DNA from 3 places in the Oceanobacillus sp. FSL K6-0118 genome. Region 1 is predicted to be linked to each of the others. Evidence: riboswitches for the same ligand, from Rfam matches in the RefSeq annotation. Region 1 holds a riboswitch; each other region holds the start of a gene.
What was found. Region 1 has a riboswitch for cobalamin ahead of MHI02_RS04975 (ABC transporter substrate-binding protein). Riboswitches for the same ligand answer to the same signal wherever they lie in the genome.
Positions count from the first base shown of each region.

Region 2: another riboswitch for cobalamin. It lies ahead of MHI02_RS00190 (ribonucleoside-diphosphate reductase subunit alpha); the one in region 1 lies ahead of MHI02_RS04975 (ABC transporter substrate-binding protein).
Region 3: another riboswitch for cobalamin. It lies ahead of MHI02_RS17955 (hypothetical protein); the one in region 1 lies ahead of MHI02_RS04975 (ABC transporter substrate-binding protein).

Region 1 is NZ_JBBOVR010000001.1:955,269-962,844, forward strand. Features, by position in the region: gene MHI02_RS04955 (hypothetical protein) at 1-390, shown strand, start outside; gene MHI02_RS04960 (DUF2306 domain-containing protein) at 590-1,069, shown strand; gene MHI02_RS04965 (hypothetical protein) at 1,141-1,746, shown strand; gene MHI02_RS04970 (purine/pyrimidine permease) at 1,880-3,178, opposite strand; cobalamin riboswitch at 3,591-3,786, shown strand; gene MHI02_RS04975 (ABC transporter substrate-binding protein) at 4,031-5,011, shown strand; gene MHI02_RS04980 (FecCD family ABC transporter permease) at 4,971-6,029, shown strand; gene MHI02_RS04985 (adenosylcobinamide amidohydrolase) at 6,195-7,576, shown strand, end outside.
Region 2 is NZ_JBBOVR010000001.1:44,838-52,413, reverse strand. Features, by position in the region: gene MHI02_RS00210 (M48 family metallopeptidase) at 1-1,271, opposite strand, end outside; gene MHI02_RS00205 (ABC transporter substrate-binding protein) at 1,567-2,604, shown strand; gene MHI02_RS00200 (ABC transporter permease) at 2,713-3,699, shown strand; gene MHI02_RS00195 (ABC transporter ATP-binding protein) at 3,692-4,486, shown strand; cobalamin riboswitch at 4,744-4,935, shown strand; gene MHI02_RS00190 (ribonucleoside-diphosphate reductase subunit alpha) at 5,055-7,292, shown strand; gene MHI02_RS00185 (flavodoxin) at 7,277-7,576, shown strand, end outside.
Region 3 is NZ_JBBOVR010000003.1:35,259-42,834, forward strand. Features, by position in the region: gene mmgD (citrate synthase) at 1-899, opposite strand, end outside; gene MHI02_RS17955 (hypothetical protein) at 883-1,164, opposite strand; cobalamin riboswitch at 1,290-1,500, opposite strand; gene MHI02_RS17960 (IS1634 family transposase) at 1,733-3,448, shown strand; gene nfsA (oxygen-insensitive NADPH nitroreductase) at 3,701-4,453, shown strand; gene MHI02_RS17970 (DinB family protein) at 4,605-5,063, shown strand; gene rbsB (ribose ABC transporter substrate-binding protein RbsB) at 5,124-6,032, opposite strand; gene MHI02_RS17980 (ABC transporter permease subunit) at 6,045-6,983, opposite strand; gene MHI02_RS17985 (sugar ABC transporter ATP-binding protein) at 6,985-7,576, opposite strand, start outside.

The sequences.
Region 1 (7,576 bases):
TTAATGGGATGCAGCTCACAACATGATGAGACGATGACTTTATTAGATGAAAAAGTTGTAGAAGTTAAGGTCTCAGAATCAAAAGGGTTAGGTGGTATGAACGAGGATATTATATATTCGTTTAAGGATCAAAAATCTTTGAATATCTTTGAAACGGCTATTCGAACTGCAGTAGAGCAGCCGGGAGAGAAGGTTGTTTCTGAACCTGAGTATGATGTAATGGTTGAATATAAGTCATCTAACGGTGAATTCCCAACTCATGGTTTGCATTTATGGTTAGGAAAGGAAGATGAAGTAAGCACGTTCGTTTACATAGCAGATGATGTTGTGTATCATACTTCTCCTAAGATGACGAATAAGTTTAGAATGTTGTTAGTGGAGAGTGAATAAAGAATTATATGAATGGGATGAATGAAATGAGCAAAAACAAAGAGATAGTTGTAAGGTTTCATTTTGGTTTTCTGATTAGGCTTGCCTTCCATTGGAATTTAAAACATATTAATCAAGATTAATACTGGGAAGTTAGATAAGGGAGGATATGATTGTTTAAAATAATCATTTGCACCTTAAAAAGAGATGATCGGAAGTGATGTGCATGATGGATACTTTACTAGTCATCCATATTCTAACTGGTATTCTTTGTTTAATAACGGGTGTATTCGCCATGATTGCTAAAAAAAGAAGAGGAAAACATACGAGATTTGGACAAATTTATCATTTGTCCTACATCGGTGTATTTTTAACAGCTATTTTCATGTCTATAATAAACTGGGAAGAGAGCCAGTATCTATTCTACATTGCTTTGTTTTCTTATAGTTTAGCTTTAATGGGTTTCCTGTCTGTTAAAAAGAAGAAATCGAAAAAATGGTTATCGATACATTTAGGTGGAATGCTAGGTTCTTATATTGGAATAGTTACAGCAACGTTAGTAGTTAATATACATAAGATTCCATACTTAAATGAATTTCCTGTTCTTATTTTCTGGTTTTTACCGACCATCATTGGAACACCTTTTATAGTTATGGTAGGTAAGAAATATGGGCCAAAGCCTAGAAAAATGATCAAATAACTGAAACTTTTCTTCATGAAACCCGTAAGGATGGTAACAAGTATTATTCTGTAATAAAGGAGGAACGTCACTTGGTCTTATTTTTAGAACTGATATTTTTTCTAGCAATCGGATACTATATTTATCAATTTGTTCAAGTGTTATTTCGATTAGGTCATCACGTTGTTTTACCTATATCGGAAAAGGAACTATTAGGGATTCGAAAACATCCAGATAAGCTAATTTATCATCCAATATTTTCTCGGCAAAAAAGAGGAATTATTTTCTATTCTTGTTTGCTTCTTTTTATTGTTACCATGTTTTTCTTATTATTTTTTTTCCGAGAAGAAGATAGTATAAATTGGCTGTTAAATGTCATGTTTTTACTTCCTTTGACATACTCCGATGATATTTTGAATTTATTCGCAATCGTGGATGACGGCATATTATCAGGAAACCGGTTTATTTCCTGGAATAAAATAAAAGATGTTCAATTCATTCCGATTGATATGAATCATAGATTTTATGGATTTAATAAGGAAGTGAATAACGGGTATGAATTAAAGGTAAAGGGTAGGTTCAGATCAACAAGTTGTGTTGTCATGTCAGATGAAATGAAAGATAAGTTAACAGAAATAATTAGTGAAAAAGCTAATATACAGGTAAATGAAGCGATGAAAGAAGTATCTATAAAATGATGGAGAAGCTAGAAAAAAAATATTAGTCTGAAAAAATCCGAACTATGATCAAAAATCTTCCATTAGAATTTGAGTTAGTTCGGATTTCTCTTTAAATACTGATATCCCATTCACGCAATGCGGATTCTAAATGTTAATCCACGTTATTTTTCGTTCTCCATAGTTGTTCAATAATGATGACTAAACCTGTTCCGACAATTAATCCGTTACCCATTACGTTTTGCACGATCATTGGTAAATCAGCAAATACTTCAGTTGGTAAGAACATAATTCCCATTCCGATTAAATAGGAGACCCCAAGTATAGTTATTTTTCTTGAGTCCAATTTTACTGATGTTAAATTTTTCACTGCTAACCCAACTAATTGAACGAAAGAGGCCATTATTGCTGCATTCGCAATCGGACCCGGAAGGCTAGATATAAGTGAAATGACCGGTGGGAAAAACGTAAAGATAATTAACAGTATCGTAGCGTAAACAAAAGGTTTCCTACGTTTTTGACCGGTTAAAGCCATAAAGCCAGAAGTAGTAGCTAATGGCACATTTGCGATTCCGGCAAACCCTCCAGCTAATCCATGACTAATACCAGAAAACATTGTTCCTTTGTTTATTTCTGTATTACTGTCTTTCGGTTGTCGACCTAGTATTTGATTGGCTGCCACAATGGAAGCAACTGTATTAGAAATAACAATGACTGCTGTAAAAAAGGCGATTGGAATTAGACTTATATCGAAAATTGGTGTTCCAAAGGCAAATAGTTCAGGGAATGAAAACCATGAGACATTTCCCGGATGGTTTTCTGTTCCGATAACTATGGCATAGCCTACCCAACCAATAACAATTCCAATGAAAACTGCATAACTGCTTAACCAACCTTTAGCGAAGGTTGATAATCCTAGAATGGTAAAGAAGGTAATAAATGCAAGGATTGCTTCTGTTAACTGAATGGTATTGGAATCCCCTTGTAGGCCTAACATCCCGCCCAAAAAGGTACCACTTAATTGAACCGTTAATAGTAGGAAAAAGGTTCCTGTAACTAACGGTGTGAAAACAGGTAAGATTTTCTGTGCGAGTTTTAAGAAACCGAATAAAAATAAAAAGAGCCCTGTTAAGAGCATAAGGGTTTCTAATGAACGTAATGTATCGGCTAAAGAGTTTCCATTTTGTAACCCCGTTACGGCCATGACAGAAAAAATACTAATCCAAATTCCCGCTGGACCCTCCATAATTGGAAGTTTATGGCCAAATAAAACTTGAAGTAAAGAAGCAACGCCTATGGCAAAAAAGGAACGCTGCATTAACCCAGATACTTCGATAAAATCCATCTGGTAAATGGCTCCAATTACAATGGGCATAGCAACAGAGCTTGCAAGTAAGAAAACGAACCATTGAACGGTTTCCATGGTTGTGCTTGCAAAGTTAGATTTATTCAATTCAAACACTCCTATTTCTGTAAAGAAACTATTAATAGTAATATTTTATCATTAGTTTTCTATATTTGGAGAAAAAAGTATACGAACCATTTGATTCACGTTCCAAAATTAATCTTAATATGTCATAATTCTGCATGATTTGCTATAAAAAGAGTATGCTTTGTTTTCATTTTGCGTATTTAGTAGTATGATAAAATAGTAATGGAAAATTATATACGAAATGGAATTAGGTGTCTAATATAGACTGAAAGTGAGTGTTCAAAAAGGGAGATGAAAAGGACCGAGGTCGGCTAACTGCGCAACGTCCTTTTGCAACGCCGATACTAGCACGTCCTGTGCGTCGCAGTTCGAGGCGGTGTAGCTTTCGTTACCGGAACGTATGCAGTAAATACGTGAGGAACGGAAAAGCAAGCATTCATGCGAAATGCGAAGTGTCATTTTCACCGGACTTTTTGAACAACCTCTTAAAAGGGAAGTTGGTGCAAACCCAACGCGGTCCCGCCACTGTAAATGGGAGCGAACTACAAATACCACTATACGTTATGTATGGGAAGGTGTAGTAAGCAATGATCATGAGCCAGGATACCTGCCTAATTCAACGCACTAGTACCTACGAGGATGGGAGGAAGGTGGTGACAGGATTATACTATCTGGAATTATCTGCATCTTTACGTTCATCTGTAGAGATGTTTTTTGTTTTACAAAAGTATTTAGCAGTTAGGAAAGCATAAAAATCTTTTCCATCTGGGGATCCGATTACTCGCCCCACCGTAAAGATTTTCATGAGTGCAACTAAGGCATTCATCCAAAAGTATGGAGAATGCCAAGTTTTCTAAGGGGGATTTGTAAAGAATGAAAAAGTTAATGTCGCTTTTATTTTTAATGTTTTTCGCAATTGGAATGATTGCTGGTTGTGGTAGTGAAGAACCAAAGGATGCAAACACTGATAATAATGCTGAAAATACAGAACAAGCGGAACAAGCAGGAGATCAAGCATTCCCAGTAACCATTACGGATGCAACAGACCAAGAAGTAACGATTGAGAAAGAGCCTGAAAAAATCGTTTCTCTAATTCCAAGTAATACAGAAATTGCCTTTGCATTAGGCTTAGGTGATAAGGTAGTTGGAGTATCTGACAACGATAATTATCCGGAAGAAGTTGCGGATATTGAAAAAATTGGTGGAATGGAATTTAATATTGAAAAAATTATATCTTTAGAGCCTGATTTAGTATTAGCACATGCTTCTAGTATGGGAAGTTCTGAAGAGGGATTTCAACAATTAAGAGATTCTGGTATCCCAGTTCTTGTTGTAAATGATGCAACAAATTTCAATCAAGTATATGATACGATTCAAATGATTGGTCAAGTAACTGGTACCGAGGAAGAAGCGGAAACAATCATAACCGATATGAAGAATGAATTTGATGATATTCAAGCAAAAGCAGAAGAAGTGGCAGATAAGAAATCTGTTATTTTTGAAATTTCCCCTGCGCCAGAAATTTATGTAGGTGGAAAAAATACATTTATGGATGAGATATTAGCCACAATAAATGCAGATAACGCTATAGAGGAGGAAGGTTGGCCTAAAGTAGATGAAGAAACATTGTTAGGCTATAATCCTGATGTCATCATTACGACGTATGGTGAGTATACAGAAGATGCTATAGACCAAGTGAAGGAAAGAAAAGGTTGGGAAGATGTCACTGCAGTTAAGGAAGACCAAGTATTTGATGTCCAAACTGATCTTGTAAGTCGTCCAGGCCCAAGACTTGTTGAAGGAGTTAAAGAAGTTGCGAAAGCAGTTTACCCTGAAATATTTAGCGAAGAATAAGATTCTTGCCTATACATTAGCAACTATATTTACGATTCTTTCTTTATTATTGGGGATATCTATCGGTACGGTTTCTGTACCAATAGTAGACATCGTTCAAATTATTGGTGCAGAAATCTTTCATTATTCTATTGATCATATTGACCCGATGTATCAAAGTATTGTATTAAATATTCGATTGCCAAGAGTCATCTTAGCAGGACTTGTTGGGGCGGCACTAGCCATTGCTGGTGCTGCCTTTCAAGGTCTACTTAGAAACCCATTAGCAGATCCTTATACATTAGGGGTTTCTTCAGGTGCCTCAGTGGGTGCAGTTGTCACCATCTTTTTTGGTATTTCCCTGCCATATATTGGAGCATTCACCTTACCATTTTTAAGCGTTGTTTTTGCCTTTATTACTATTTTTCTCGTTTTAACATTTGCTCGTAAAATTGATCGTTCGATGAGAGTGGAAACGATTATATTAACAGGTGTTATTTTTAGTTCCTTTTTAGGTGCCTTTATTTCGCTCATGATATCACTCACTGGTAATGAATTAAAGCAAATTATTGGCTGGCTTTTAGGGAGTGTCTCCATGCGGGGATGGGATTATATTAAAATTATTTTGCCATTTTTTGTACTAGGTTCTGTGTTATTAATGGCGAATGGTAGAGAATTAAATGCGATGTCATTCGGTGAGGATCGAGCACAATATCTAGGGGTAGATGTAAAGAAAAGAAAACTAGTAATTTTAACGGCTGGATCGATTTTAACAGGAGCAGCAGTTGCCGTATCAGGAACAATTGGTTTTGTAGGGTTAGTCATTCCACATTTAACTCGGAGCTTATGGGGACCTGATCATACGCACTTACTTCCATTATCCATGTTAACAGGAAGCGGCTTTCTAATTTTGACAGATTTGATTGCAAGGACCATCATTTCCCCGACGGAATTACCAATAGGGGTCATAACAGCATTAATTGGCGCTCCAGCGTTTGCTGTTATTTTAATCAAACGACGTGTTCAAAAAGGAGGATGAAAAGGACCGAGTAGTTCGAGGCGGCTTAGCTTTGAGGAACGGAACGTATGCAGTTAATACGTGAGTACCGGAAAAGCAAGCCAACGAAGAAATGCGAAGTGTCATTTTCACCGGACTTTTTGAACAACTTCTCAAACGGAGACAACGATAGAAAGAAGGGTTACAATGCTTGAAGTACAGCAAATATCAGGTGGATATTCGAGTGAATCGGTTTTAAAAGATATATCTTTTCATGTTGCTAAAGGGGAGCTCTTTGGCATCTTAGGACCGAATGGAAGTGGAAAAACGACTTTACTTAAAATGATTAGTGGATTACTACCTTTTAAAGAAGGTAGTATTTTTATAAAGGATAAGAAACTATCACAGTATTCGCAAAAGGAATTGGCTAAAATTGTTGCTGTTCTTCCACAGCATTCTGAACATGCCTTTTCTTATACGGTTAAAGAGACAGTTTCTCTAGGGCGCTATGCACACCAAAGTGGTTTTCTTCAAATGTGGACAGAGACCGATGAGAAAATTGTTCAAGAAGTAATGAAGCAAACAGGGGTAGATGTTTTGCAAAACAAAAATCTTGGGCAACTTTCAGGGGGGGAGCGTCAAAGGGTCAATCTTGCTCAGGCTCTTGCGCAAGAACCAGAAATTTTATTATTAGATGAGCCGACGAACCATCTAGACCTTTCTTATCAAAAAGAATTATTAGATATTTTGAAAACATGGACAAGGGATGGAATGCTTACGGTTATTTCCATTTTCCACGATTTAAATCTAGCTGGGCTTTATTGTGATCGTCTTTTGCTGCTTGAAAAAGGGATGATTAATATTCAGAATAAGACAAATGAAGTGTTGAAAGAGGATCGAATCCAAGATGTGTATCAAACAGATATTAAAAAATTCGCCCACCCAAGAGTACCAGCTCCACAAATTACATTACTCCCTAAATGGGAAAAGGAAGAAGTAGAAGCAGTGAACATTACTGCTGACATGCTACAACATCGTAAACATCATATAGTACTCCGGTCACCAATTCCCCTAAAAACCATGTCATCTGGTGTAGTTGGATCAGGATTAGGATGGAATCAGACATTTGTTAATCGTCATGTGGACAAAGGTTACAGTTGTAGTAATCACCGAGAAGAAATGATGAATTATTTACGTGAAAAAGGTTTTGATCCGCTTGAAACAGTAGGGATGATGACTGCTGTTGTTTTAGATGACGTGTCTTATAAATGGATGGAACACGGTGGGCTATCCATTTTTGTCGTTGTCACTGCTGGTGTTGGTAATGCGGTGGATGCTACACATAGTGAAAGCCATTCATCCGAGTTTATTCCTGGAACGATTAATACATGGATTTTTATTAACGCAAAAATAACGGAAGAAGCCTTTATTCAAGGGATGGTAACGGCAACGGAAGCAAAGGTTAGGGCCCTTGAGGATCAAAAAGTAATCGATTCTGTTACGGGAACCTATGCAACCGGAACGTCCACAGATAGTATTTTAATAGCTGCAACCCAAAGAGGGGAACAGCATGACTTTGCAGGTACCAT
Region 2 (7,576 bases), 910 kb from region 1:
TCAACAGCGTAGTCAAAGGCAGTTTTCCCTTCAGAGTCTGTTAATGTTTTATCCGCACCGTTTTCTAGTAATAGGTTGACTATTTCAACACCGGCGTCACTGTAAACGGCATTCATTAAAGGAGTGGATCCCCAGCTATCCGTTGTATTAACATCGGCCCCGTTTTCGATGAGCCACTGAGTAGCCTCTATATCTCCCAAAATCACCGCATATTGAAGTGCAGTGAAGTCATCACTATCTTTTTCATCAATATCCGCACCTTCAGCTACTAGCTCTTGAAGAAGTCCCAAGTCCTCATTTATGAGTGCTTCGATAATAGGTGGATAGTCAAACGATTCCTCATCATAAATGTACTCATCATCCTCCAATAAGGAAGAATCAGAAAAAGTAGGTAGAGCAATTGAGTTTTCTAAGAATAACGCGGCTGCCCCTGTAAGGAAAACAACTAATACGATAGAAATGAGGATCCCTAAAATGATCCCTGTTTTCTTTTCGCGGTGAAGTGGATACTGTTCTGGATGAGCCCAATGATCTAATGCATTCATTCTTTTCGGTAAATCAGGATGGCTGGAAAGCTTTTCACTTAGCCAAGCAAAGAAGCCAGATTCCTCCTTTAATTGTTCTATATAGGCATCTTTATTCATTTTTGTCGAGAGCTTCTTGCCGATAGCTAACATGGATAGTGCTTCCTTGGCTGCATTCATGTCACTCACATAATAAGCAGCGTAACGATCACAGGTGTATTCACAAGCTCGTAAATAGGAATTACCGAGAAAGGGAATGAACATGGACGGAAGAAGCAGTAAATGAACCAACACATGACGTCGCTTTAGATGAGCAAACTCATGAGCTAATACAAACATCAATTCTTTTTCACGATTATCTTCAACGAGGTCGAATATTTCCGAATATACAACAACCATGTTCTTACCAAAGAAACGACTCGCAAATGCATTGAGTACCCCCATGGATTCCATGATATAAATAGCAGGTACTTTCTCTAATTCCATATCTTTGGCGAGGTTTACCGCCTTTTGGTAAATATCTGGAAATTGCTGTTCACTCAGTTGAACCCCATTTCGGCGAATGGATGCCATCGATAATGCGTGAAAAAAGTAAGAAATAAGCATAAATCCTAAAATAATTGCAATTCCAATAATCGAAAAAACTAGAACAACATAAACTAAAATACTAAACAATAAAGTGATAATAAAATAAACGTTTTCTTTACGATGAACTAATCTATTCTTCAAATCACTTTCATCAAGCATTTTACTCCCTCCTTGTAACGATTAATCTTTTTATTTATAACAATAAGATTATAAGTGATAGCTAATTAAATAGCTATATAATCTTTGGAAAATTTGTGTAAATGAAGTGGTGCTATTTTTGCAAAGGGAATTGTATAAAAAGTGAAACCTCAAGTCGATAGATTAATGGTGGTTATTTTAGTAGTTATAATAAAATGAAAAAATATTTCAAAAACTATCGCAGTTGGGAAAATAGTATGGTATAATCACGATTAAATATTTAGAAAATTTTATCGTATAAGATGGGGGAAGAAAGATGAAAAAGTTCTTGCAATTACTTGCTATCATTACTTTTATCGCAATACTTACGGCATGCGGCTCTGATTCTGATAATACTGTAGCGGAATCAAATGAAGATGCAACTAATTCTAGTAAAACAGAAGGAGAAACTAGTTCTGATGGTGGAGAAACGTTTACTGTTGGTGCAACGCAAATCTTGGAGCATCCATCATTAGACAAAGCTTATGAAGGATTCCAAGCAGCAATAAAAGACGCTGGTTTAAACGTTGAATATGACTTTAAGAGTGCACAAAATGATCAAAACAACGTTAAAACCATTTCTGATTCATTTGTAGCAGATGGTGTGGATTTGATTTTCGCTAACTCTACTCCAAGTGCATTAGGGGCATTACAAGCAACAAGCGATATTCCCATTGTTTTCACATCTGTATCGGATGCAGTAGAAGCTAAATTAGTGCCATCTATGGATCAGGCGGGAGAGAACATTACAGGTAATGTAGATTTACACCCAGATGCAATCAGTGAAACAGTTAAATTTATCGATCAATATTTCCCGGATTCAAAAGTAGGAATGGTTTATAATGCAGGCGAACAAAACTCTGTAACACAAGTAGATGAAGTTAAGAAGGCTGCTGAAGATACAAGCCTTGAAATCGTTGAGCGTACAGTAGCGAATACTGCTGAAGTACAACAATCTGTAACTACTTTAGTCGGAGAAGCAGATGTTATTTATATTATTACGGATAACACGGTTGTATCTGCTCTTGATAGTGTTGTTGGTGTGGCAAATGATCAAGACATTCCATTAATTGTTGGTGAGCCGGATTCATTAGCAAAAGGTGGCTTTGCAACATTTGGAATTGACTATTATACATTAGGATATCGAACTGGCGAAATGGCCGCTGATATCTTAAGTGGAGAGAAAAAGGTAAGCGAAATTCCTCCAGAATTTCCGCCAGAAATTAAATTATTCATCAATAAAGATGCGGCTGAAGAACAAGGAATTGAATGGAATTCCGATTGGGATGAATCTGTAGTTGAAGCAGAAAAATAATTACCGACATATTAGTACGTTAGAGCCAGTGCATGAACTGGCTCTATAGTGCTTTTTATCCCCTGAAGAATCATACAACATGTTAATTGCACGAAAGGAATGGAAATTATGTTTATATCATTATTTGGAGCTGTAGAATCAGGAGTTATATATGCCATAATGGCCTTAGGTGTTTATTTAACCTTTCGTGTCTTAGACTTCCCGGATTTAACTGTAGAAGGAAGTTTTGTAACTGGCGCATCGGTTGCTGCCTTTTCTATTATCAATGGGGTTCCTCCAATTATCGCTACCTTACTTGCAGCAGTAGCTGGATTTTTAGCAGGTTGTGTAACAGGTGTCTTGCATACGAAAGGAAAAATTAATTCATTATTGGCCGGTATTTTAATGATGACGGCACTTTACTCTATTAATCTACGGATTATGGATCAGCCAACTTTATCTTTATTAAATGAGACTACGTTATTTCAACAATTAACATCCATTTGGGATGCTATTGGACTTGACTCCGTATTTAATGGCCTCCTTTCTGCGATAGGAATGGAAAGATTCCCTAAGACTTGGTCCATCGTTATCGTTATGATATTCGTCACCCTCGCTATTAAACTTTTAACGGACTACTTTTTAAAGACAGAAGTCGGTCTTGCATTACGAGCAATTGGTGATAACAAGAAAATGATCCGTAGTCTTTCCGCAAACACGGATTCACTTATTATCGTTGGCGTCGGTATCTCGAATGCGCTTGTTGCCCTTAGTGGCGGATTAATAGCTCAATTAGGTGGATTCTCAGATGTTAATATGGGGCTAGGACTTATTGTTATCGGTTTAGCTTCTATCATTATAGGTGAGGCATTATTTGGTACAAAGACGATTGTTCGAGCTACTTTAGCGGTCATTCTTGGAGCAGTCATTTATCGAATTATCGTCACACTAGCTTTACGTTTTGACTTCCTTGAAACTGGGGACATGAAGTTGATTACTGCAATAATTGTTGTTGTTGCCCTCGTTGCTCCCAAAATTATTCAATCTAGAAAAGAAAAAAGACGACGTATCATGAAACGTCAGCAACTTAAGGCAGGGGGAGATAGCCATGCTTAAACTACAAGATATTTCTATTACATTTAATGAAGGCACTCCGGATGAAAAGAAAGCTTTACAAAATATCAATCTAGAACTTGAAAAAGGGGACTTTGTCACAGTAATTGGTAGTAATGGAGCTGGTAAATCAACACTTATGAATATCATTTCTGGTGTACTAATCCCTGATGTTGGAGACGTACTGATTAATGAGAAACAGGTGGTAGATTTGCCTGAATATAAGCGTTCTAAATATATTGGTCGTGTCTTTCAGGATCCTATGGCCGGAACAGCACCATCTATGACGATAGAAGAGAATTTGGCGATGGCGTATTCTCGTATAAGAAAGAGAAAACTTAAATTAGGTGTTACAAAACAGCGAAAAGAGATGTTTAGAGATTATTTGAAGACTCTAAACTTAGGTCTAGAAAATCGATTAACTGCAAAAGTTGGATTACTTTCAGGTGGGGAAAGACAGGCATTATCCTTATTAATGTCTACCTTTACACAGCCAGATATTCTTCTTTTAGATGAGCACACAGCTGCTCTAGACCCGTCACGTGCAGAATTAATTACAAGTTTGACAGAAAAGGTTGTCAAAGAATCCGGATTAACAACATTAATGATTACCCATAATATGCAACAAGCATTGGATTTAGGAAATCGATTAATTATGATGGATAAAGGGCAAATTATTTTCGATGTTCGTGGGAAAGAAAAGCAAAATCTTACTATCGAAAATCTTCTGCACGAATTCCAACGCATTCGTGGCGAACAATTTGGTAGTGATCGTGCGGTGTTAAACTAGTATCAAATCTATTAAAATAAAAGGCACAAGGGCATTTTGAAATGCTTTTGTGCCTTTTTATCCCACTTCAAGCCTCTATGGGAGATTAACTGCCGTAAAGGTCCGATAAGTGTGGCTAACCATCAGTGGGGGATGAAGGAAAAAGCCCCCACTGATGGAAGTCTTCTTTATGTATTTTTTGTATTGCTTTCTATTAAACTCTATGATATGTTTGATTCATCAATATATTGTACATAACAGCAAAAGAAAATACTATATATAGTGAATAGACGAATGGTGACTGTAGTCTTAATAGGGAATCTAGTGTAAATCTAGAACTGCCCCCGCAACTGTAAGTGTTACGAAAGAGAAACCCACTGTATTAACAGGCATTAAAGACTGTGATATGGGAAGGGCTCTAGTAGGTTTGATACACAAGTCAGGATACCTGCCATTTTTCTTTAGTTTCAAATCCCCGGGGTGAGGGATGGTGAAATGATAGATTGGTACATACTTTCTGTCGTTTATAACCGTTCATGCATCCTCAGGTGAACGGCTTTTTTGCGTTTAATATATAAGGAGGGCTAAGATGATTGGAGAAATGGTCAAAGAAAGCGAAAAGTTAAATAAGGTGATAGAAAAGGCGGCAAAAGGTCTATCCTTAGACATAGGCTTATTCATAGAAAAAGTAGAGACAAGTCTTAACCATTATCAAGAATATGAAAAAGGATTAGATTTTCTAATAAAAAAGGCGCTAGAAGAAATAGATGAGGCAAACCCAGATTGGTCCTTTTTTGCCGCAAGACTTTATTTACAAAGATTATATAAACAGGCAGCAATAAACCGAAATTACGACGATAAAAATAAAAAATACGGATCATTTCTTAAACTAATAAAGAGTTTAACGGATAAAGGTATATATTCCAGTCATTTCCTGGGAAAGTATACGGAAGATGAAATTAATTATTTTGGGGATTTAATAGACCCAGATAAGGATATGAATTTTACATACTTAGGGATTTATACTTTAGCTACTAGATATTTGGCTACAGATTTTGAGAAGAATACACATGAGCTACCACAAGAACGCTGGATGATTATTGCGATGCATTTAATGCAAAATGAAGATAAATCAAGACGGACGCAACTAGTAGAAGAGGCATACTGGGCACTAAGTAATTTGTATATGACAGTAGCAACCCCAACGCTAGCAAATGCCGGCAAAACCCATGGTCAGCTATCTAGTTGTTTCATTGATACAGTCGATGACAGCCTTCAGTCCATTTATGATAGTAATACAGACATTGCTAGGTTATCTAAAAATGGCGGTGGAATCGGGGTTTACATGGGTAAAATTCGTTCCAGAGGTAGTGATATAAAAGGTTTTAAGGGGATGTCCAGTGGAGTAATTCCATGGATTAAACAGTTAAATAATACAGCTGTAAGTGTTGATCAGTTAGGAACGAGGAAAGGCGCAATCGCAGTATATTTAGATGTATGGCATCGAGATATTGAGGCATTTTTAGATCTTAAGTTAAATAATGGCGACGATCGAATGCGTGCTCATGATATTTTTACCGGAGTTTGTCTACCTGATTACTTTATGGAACAAGTAGATAAGAGAGGGGAATGGTATTTATTTGATCCGCATGAAATTCGTCAGGTTATGGGCTTTTCATTAGAAGACTATTTTGATGAGCAAAAGGGAAGTGGGAGTTTTCGAGAAAAATACGAACAGTGTATCGAAGCACCACTTCAATCCAAAAGAAAAGTGCCGGCAATCGATATCATGAAACGGATTATGAGATCGCAACTTGAATCCGGAACCCCATTTATGTTTTATCGGGATGAAGTGAATCGAAAGAACAGTAATGCACATACAGGGATTATTTATTGTTCCAATTTATGTACAGAAATTACGCAAAATCAATCTCCATCTGAGTTTCTAGAGGAGTATGTGGAGAATGAGGAGACCATCGTTAAAAAATATAAACCTGGTGATTATGTTGTCTGTAATTTAAGTTCTATTAATCTAGGTAAGGCTGTTCCAGAAGGGGTATTAGAACGTCTTATCCCTATTCAAGTCCGGATGCTGGATAATGTTATTGATATTAATACATTACCAATTAAACAGGCTGAACGAACGAATAAAAAGTACCGCGCTATTGGGCTGGGGACATTTGGTTGGCATCATTTATTAGCAGTAATGGGAATCAAGTGGGAAACGGAAGAAGCCGTTCAATATGCGGACACCCTTTATGAAAAAATAGCCTATTTGACCATTAAGAGCAGTATGAAACTAAGTAAAGAAAAGGGACATTATCCTGAATTCCATGGAAGTAAATGGAGTACAGGAGCTTATTTTGAGGAAAAAGGATATAAAGATGATACCTGGATAAAACTCATGGAAGAGGTAAAAGAAAACGGAATGCGTAATGCATATTTAATGGCTGTAGCACCGAATTCAACGACTGCTATGATCGCTGGGTCCACCGCAAGTATTGATCCGATCTTCAAGCCTTTCTATTACGAAGAAAAGAAGGATTTTAAAATTCCCGTAACTGCACCAGACATCGACCATCGTACGTATGATATTTACCGTCGTTCTGCTTACATCGTGGATCAACGTTGGTCCATTAAGCAAAATGCTGCGAGACAGAAACATATTGATCAAAGTATTTCTTTTAACTTTTATGTACCAAATACAATACGGGCATCTGTGTTACTAGACCTTCATCTACAAGCATGGCGTGAGGGACTAAAAACGACATATTATGTAAGATCTACATCAAATGACGTAGAAGAATGTGAATGGTGTCAAAGTTGAAGGCAATAATCGCGTATTTATCTTATAGCGGTAATACAAAGGAAACAGCAGAATTAATTGAAGAAACATTACTAAAAGAAAATGTTGAAGTAGAGATGCACCGGATAGGGATTGATTTGCCTATTAGCCCAGAGCAATATGATTATATTTTCCTTGGAACTTTTACATGGGAAAGAGGGAGTACACCAGATGAAGTTAAGGATTTTGTCCTGGAAATAGGATATAAACCGCCAAATATATTTGTCTTTGGTACGGGAGATACACAGTTTGGTGGAGATGATTTA
Region 3 (7,576 bases), on a different contig from region 1:
TCTCCAGCTTCACACATTTCTAACAATAAAAAATCACCTTTTTTCTCACAGAGTTGCTTTAAAGATTCCTTCATAATAGATGCCCGTGGATCCATTTTCTTCATATATACACGATGTCCAAACCCCATAATCTTTTCCTTCCGTTCCAACTTACCCATTAGCATTTTTTCAAATCCAGCGACTGTTTTAGCTTCTAGCAACATATGCATCACAGCCTCATTCGCTCCCCCGTGCAAATTCCCTTTTAGTGATGCAACTGCACCAGTTAAGGATCCGTATAAGTCGGATTGTGTGGAAGCTATGACTCTCGCTGTAAATGTTGAATTTGGCATTTCGTGCTCACTATATAAAAGTAGGGATCGATCAAAAATTTCCATTTCTTGTTCTGATGGCACTTTTCCGGTTATCATATATAAAAAATTCGCACTATACGGTAGATCTTTACGTGGGGAAATGGGCTCATCGTTAGTTAGAATTCTATAGCTATTTACGGTAATGGTCGGAAGCTTTGCTAATAGTTCATAGGCCCGGTTTTTATTCACTTCTATAGAACGATCATCCATGTTCTTATCAATGCCGGCTAAAATAGATAAACCAGTCCTCAATCCATCCATCGGGTGTAACCGCTTAGGCAATAAAGAAAAAACATCGTTTACAAAAGTAGGAACATGGTATTCAGCCTTCAGCTTTTCTTCCATTTCACTTTTTTCTTCTAAATTAGGTAATTTACCTTCTAAAAGCAGATGCGCAACATCCAAATAATCATATCGCTGCGACAATTCAATAAGATCATAGCCTCTTAAGATGATTTTTTCTTGTTCTGTATCAAGCAAAGAAATCGCTGTTTCTGCTGCAATAACCCCTTCAAGGCCTGGAACAAAGTCAATATTCGTTTTCATCAAACTCCCCCTCTTGTCCTAGTAAATCTTTTCGTACATTGTCGAAAGCCCTTTCAAAATTAAGTAAATAAGCCTCCTCTTTCTCTTTATTTTCTGCGTAAGCACGAATCTCTTGTTTTATTTGTGAATAACACACTTGCAATGTAGATGCTTGATCAACAACTAAATTATTCATCATGATTTCCTTTAACCTTTTAATAAAATAACTAACGGTCCCATACATTGGGTTTTCCTCCAAGTGTTCCGATTTTATTTCAGAAAACAAAAAACAACTCCCTATAGAAGTTGTTAGCATGCATAAACACATAAAAAGCGGATTAAGATGAAGCATGATAACAATGGCTATCATGTCAACCCAGTCGCATCTAACACCTCCTATCCTCGTAGGTTTGGATGTTGCTAGAATAGGCAGGTCTCCTGGCTCATGGTCATCACTTTTCGAACCTTCCCATTTTCATATGAATGAAAACAGTGGTATATAATCGAATCGCTCCCATACACAGTTGCGGGACAGCATCGGATTTTAACCGATTTCCCTTTTAAGCAATAAAAAGATTGCATTAAAAAAGTATTTTATTGCACCTATTCCTTAAACCTATTGAATTAGTCCAAGTATAACATCGTCGCTTTAATATTTCAATAATTACATAAATTTTGTATATTCCAAGAGCCCAGAATAACGGACTCCGGGAGTTTGACACCCTTAAATAAAAAAAACGCGCAAAAGCCTTGGTACGGCTTTATTTTTTTGTCAAATTTTTCATAATTTTATTGCGTAACATTTCGTAATATACTATAATTAAGGTAACATTAGCTGCTTTGGGGGTAATTTTATGCGTATTAAAGTGAGTCGTTCTAAAAATTCCAAGTCTTATTTTGTAATTAAAGATATTTATCGGGGCAATAAAAGGACAACCAAAGTTGTTGAAGCCTTGGGAAATGACAAAGAAATTTTAGAAAAGCATCCTGGTGTGGATCCCTATACCTGGGCAAAAGAATACGCTAAAAAGTTAACACTGGAAGAAAAGGAACGAAACTATAAAATCGTCACCAAATACAGTCCTGCCAAGCAAATACCATTGAATAAACAGACGCTATTTAATGCTGGTTACCTCTTTTTACAATCTATTTACCATGGGTTAAAACTGGATAAAATTTGCCAGAAGATATCTCAGGAGTATGAATTCAAATATGATCTGAATGAAATACTTTCGCGCCTTCTTTATTTACGGATTCTACATCCGACCTCTAAAAAAGGAACGTTTGAACATTCGAAAGACTTACTTGAACCTGCACATTTTCAGTCACATCAAATTTATCGGGCACTTGGTGTCCTCGCCGAGCAATCAGATTACATAGAGGAAATGGTGTATAAAAACAGTCTAAATGTAGTGGATAGAAACACACAGATTCTATATTATGACTGCACAAACTTTTTCTTTGAAATCGAAGAAGAAGACGGTTTAAAACAATATGGAGTTTCTAAAGAAAATCGCCCCAACCCAATTGTTCAAATGGGACTGTTCATGGATGGGTCAGGCCTTCCACTTGCTTTTAGTATGACACCTGGAAATAGAAATGAACAAACAACCTTGAAACCGTTGGAACGTCGTATTTTAAAGGACTTTAACCTTTCAAAATTTGTTGTATGTACAGATGCCGGTCTATCTTCAAATAAGAATCGGATATATAATACTCGAGGAAAACGCGCCTTTGTAACTACGCAGTCTATCAAAAAACTGAAGAAATTTTTGAAGGAATGGTCTCTGGATCCTGAAGGGTGGCGAATACCAGGAAGTAATAAAAAGATAAATTTGAATGACATTCGCAATCTCGAAAATGACCAGAGAACGTACTACAAAGAGCGTTGGATCAAGGAAAATGATCTAGAACAAAAGTTAATTGTCACCTACTCCCCTGTTTATCAGCGTTATCAATCATCCATTCGAGCTAAACAAGTTGAACGAGCGAAGAAAAAGATGGAAAATCCAAGCTCGTTGAATAAACATAATCAGAATGACCCAAAGAGATTCATTAAAGCGACACATGTAACAGACAATGGTGAAATTGCGGATAAGACGCAAGCAACTCTGAATCAGAAACAGATTGATAACGAATCCATGTATGATGGATTTTATGCCGTATGTACCAATCTAGAATCAACTATTGAGGAAATAATTAAGATAAATCATGGGCGATGGGAGATTGAGGAGACATTCCGAATACTAAAAAGTGAATTCCAGGCTCGACCAGTTTACTTGCAAAGAGAAACCCGAATAAAGGCACATTTTCTAACATGCTTTTTGTCCTTATTGATCTATCGCATTCTAGAAAAAAAGTTGGATGAAAGATTTACATGTCCTGAATTAATTAGTACGTTAAGAAATATGAACATGCTAGAATTGGATGGAGAAGGATACATACCTGTATATACTCGAACAGAAATTACGGATGCATTACATGATGCATTTGGCTTTAGAACTGACTACGAAATAGTTACTCAAAAAAATATGAAAAAAATTTTTAAACAAACCAAAAGGGAAAAATAGTACGCAGTTTTATGCCTTAAAAAAATCGCCATAAACATTGATTTAGCAGTGTTTTTGGCGATTTTTAGTGTCAAACATGAGAGTATAACATCGTCGCTTTAATATTTCAATAATTACATAAATTTTGTATATTCCAAGAGCCCAGAATAACGGACTCCTCTTGTTATTATCTGTTTCGGGGATTTTGTAATACTAGCACCTCTAATACTATAATTGACTTAAATTAATGAATAGATAAGGAGCGATGTATGAATGAACCCAAAAGATGCATTAACGGAAACGATGAACATCATGAATAGTCACGTCTCTGTTCGCCAATATACTTCAGCACCTATACCAAAACAACATTTGTTAGAAATGATTCGTGCGGGACAAAGCGCTTCTTCCTCTAACTTTGTTCAAGCATATTCCATCATTCGTATTACAGACTTAGAAAAAAGGGAGAAAATTGCCAAATACTCAAGGAATCAGCATGTGAAAGAAGCTTCGGAATTTCTTTTATTTTGTGGTGATTTAAAACGATTGGAACATGCTTGTTTGAAACATGGAGTAGCAATGGAGCATGATAATCTTGAAAACTTTCTTGTCACTACCATTGACACAGCTTTAATGGCACAAAATATTATCGTTGCTGCAGAATCACTTGGTTATGGTGGTTGTTATATTGGCGGCGTGCGAAATAATCCGAAGCAAATCGGGGAAATTGTCGGATTACCAGATAAAGTATTCCCTTTATTTGGATTATGTTTAGGCACACCCTCCGTCATCAACGACGTAAAACCTCGACTCCCTGTAAATGCTATTCTTCATGAGAATACATACCTTGAGGAAAAATATGAAGATATGCTGGAGGAATACGATCAAACAATGAGCGATTATTATCAGTCTAGAGCTAGTAATAATAAAAATATAGGCTGGACTGAAACGATGGCCGATTTCATGAGAAATAAAAGAAGAACCCATATGCGAGAATATATGAAAAGCAAAGGCTTTAATTTGCCATAATTAGGGGTAAATCTCTCGTCCCAATCACCACTACTTTGACTATCATAACTTTCGGCACTTGCAACCTGTCCCCCGACTCCATATGATTAGACTTATATCTGAAAATTCGATACATTATATATAAGCCACTTAATTATTTGGAGGTTAATATATGAGCGAACTAGTTAAAGGTCAATTTGCTAGAACAAGAAAAGCTTTATCTCAAGCGTTAGAAGGTGTTTCGTCCGAAGTTTTAGAAATTGTTCCAGAAGGATTCAACAACAATATTCATTGGCAAGTCGGTCATATCCTGGTCGTAACCGAGCACTTTTTCTTCAAAGGTATGGAAAAGATCCCAGCAAATTATAACGAAATTTTTGGACCTAGTACAAAACCAGATGACTGGACAGGGGATATTCCTAAAGTAGAAACCTTAATCGAACAATTAAACGAGCAACTGGTACGTATTAAAGAAATTCCTAGCGAAGCATTTGATCAAAAACTACCTAAGAGATTCCTAGGTAATGAGACTTATGGAGAATTGGCTGCAACGGGGGCTTTCCATGAGGCAATGCATTTAGGTCAAATTCAATCATTGAAACGAATTATTGAAGCTACTAAAGTAAAGTAAGGATGTATGAAAATAACCGCCAATGCCTTGGCGGTTATTCGTCCTATCCCCACGTCTCCCCTATTTCGTTTTCAATTCCAAAGGTACTTTTATCACTTCTTCTAATTCTTCTCCGTTAAGCACTTTTTCCACTGTAGAAACTGCTTCTTGTCCCATAAGGTCAGGTTGTTGTGCAATCGTCGCGGTAAGTTCACCGGCTTGAACAGAAGCTAATGCATCTTCTACTCCATCAAAACCAATGACAACGATATCTTTACCTGCCGCTTTAATTGCTTCTAAAGCTCCGAGGGCCATCTCATCATTATGTGCAAACACCGCTTGAATATCGCCTTTTCCTTGTAACGTGTTTTCCATGACGGTTAATCCTTTCGTCCGATCAAAGTCTGCTGGTTGACTTGCCACAATATCAAGCTGTTTATCCGCAATATGATGGAATCCTTCTCCACGTTCTCTTGTTGCAGATGCACCTGCAATACCTTGAATTTCTGCTACTTTTGCACCTTCACCAAGTTGTTCCAAAATAAAGTCAGCTGCCATTTCTCCACCAGCTACGTTATCTGAAGTAATGAGTGTTTCTACTTCCCCGTTATCTGCGGAGCGATCAATCGTGATAACAGGAATACCCGCATTATTTGCTGATTGTACGGCAGAAGAAACTGCTGCAGAATCGGTCGGGTTAATTAAAAGAACATCCACGTTTTGTTGAATTAAATCTTCAATCCCACTAATCTCTGTTGCAGCGTCATCTTGAGCATTAACAACGATAATCTCATATCCTTTTTCCTCCGCATCCGCAACAATGGCGTCACGAAGCGAAACAAAGAACGGGTTATTCAATGTTGAAATACTTAATCCGATTTTTACATTTTCATCTTCACCTAAACCATCCTTGACAAACGGACTTTCCATGGAACATGCTGTTAAAAAGACCATCATCAAAACCATCGCAATTGTGACTAGCTTTTTCATTCTTTTCACCTCTTATGATCTCTTTCTGTCTATTAATACTGCAATTAAGATAACGACACCTTTTACAACTTGTTGATAGAAAGATGAAATACCGAGTAAGTTCATCGCATTATTCAAAATACCGATAATTAAAACCCCGATAAACGTACCTGCAATACGTCCTTTACCACCTGCAAGACTTGTACCACCAATAACAACTGCGGCAATAGCATCCATTTCATACGCTTGGCCTGCTGTTGGCTGTGCTGAGTTCAAACGTGAAGTTAGAATCATACCAGCTAATCCTGCCATCATTCCACTAATGGAATAAATCAGAACTTTCACTCGATCTACTTTAATACCGGAAATAAGTGCAGCTTTTTCATTTCCACCAAGAGCATACGTTTTACGTCCAAATGCCATTTTATGAAGCATGAACCATAATACAATAAACGCAAGAATCATCGTTACCGCTGGAACAGGAATACCTAGAAAATATCCTTTACCGAACAATTGAAATGCATAGGAATCTCCAAGTCCAGTAATTGGTTTACCTCCTGTGTAGACAAGAGTTAATCCCCGGAAAATAGTCATCGTTGCAAGGGTTACAATAAATGGAGCCAATTTTCCTTTTGCAATTAACACACCATTAAGCGCTCCAAACACCGCCCCAAGTATTGTACCAATAATAATGGCAAGAATCGGATCTATTCCAGCTACCATCATTCCAGCTGAAAGAGCACTCGTTAAAGCGAGGATTGACCCTACGGATAAATCAATTCCACCAGTCAAAATAACAAAAGTCATACCGAACGCAATCAAACCATTGATAGATATTTGTCGTAATAGATTCATAATGTTGGCCGGATCCATAAATGATGGATTTAATATCGTAACAACGACGATCAGACCGACTAACGCCAATAGAGGAAGAAATTTATTCCAAATCGTTGATAGCTTTGCTGTTTTCACTTTAATTACCCCCTGTAGCAAACGTCATAATTTTTTCTTGTGTTGCTTCTTCTCTAGCTAATTCACCAGAGATCTTCCCCTCATGAATAACTAGAATTCTATCACTCATCCCCAACACTTCAGGAAGATCTGAAGAAACCATGATGATTGCGAGTCCTCGTTCGGTTAACTCATTCATTAAATTATAAATTTCACGTTTCGCACCAACATCGATTCCTCTGGTAGGCTCGTCCATAATTAAAACTTTAGGAGAAGTACCAACCCACTTAGCTATTACTACCTTTTGTTGATTTCCCCCTGATAGATTACCAGCCTTCGTTTCTTGGGACTCCATTTTTACTTTTAATCGTTCCACCATCATTTTTACAAACTGTTTCTCATCCTTTGCTTTCACAACTCCATTTGGGGCAAAACTTTCTAAATTCGTTAAAGCTATATTTTCACGTATGGAGAAATCTAGAACTAACCCCTCATCTTTTCTATCCTCTGTAATAAAAGCTAAGCCTTGTTTTGCAGCACTTGATGGATTTTTAATAGAAATGGGGTTTCCATTCATGATTATTTCTCCACGATCGTAAGGGTCAATCCCGAAT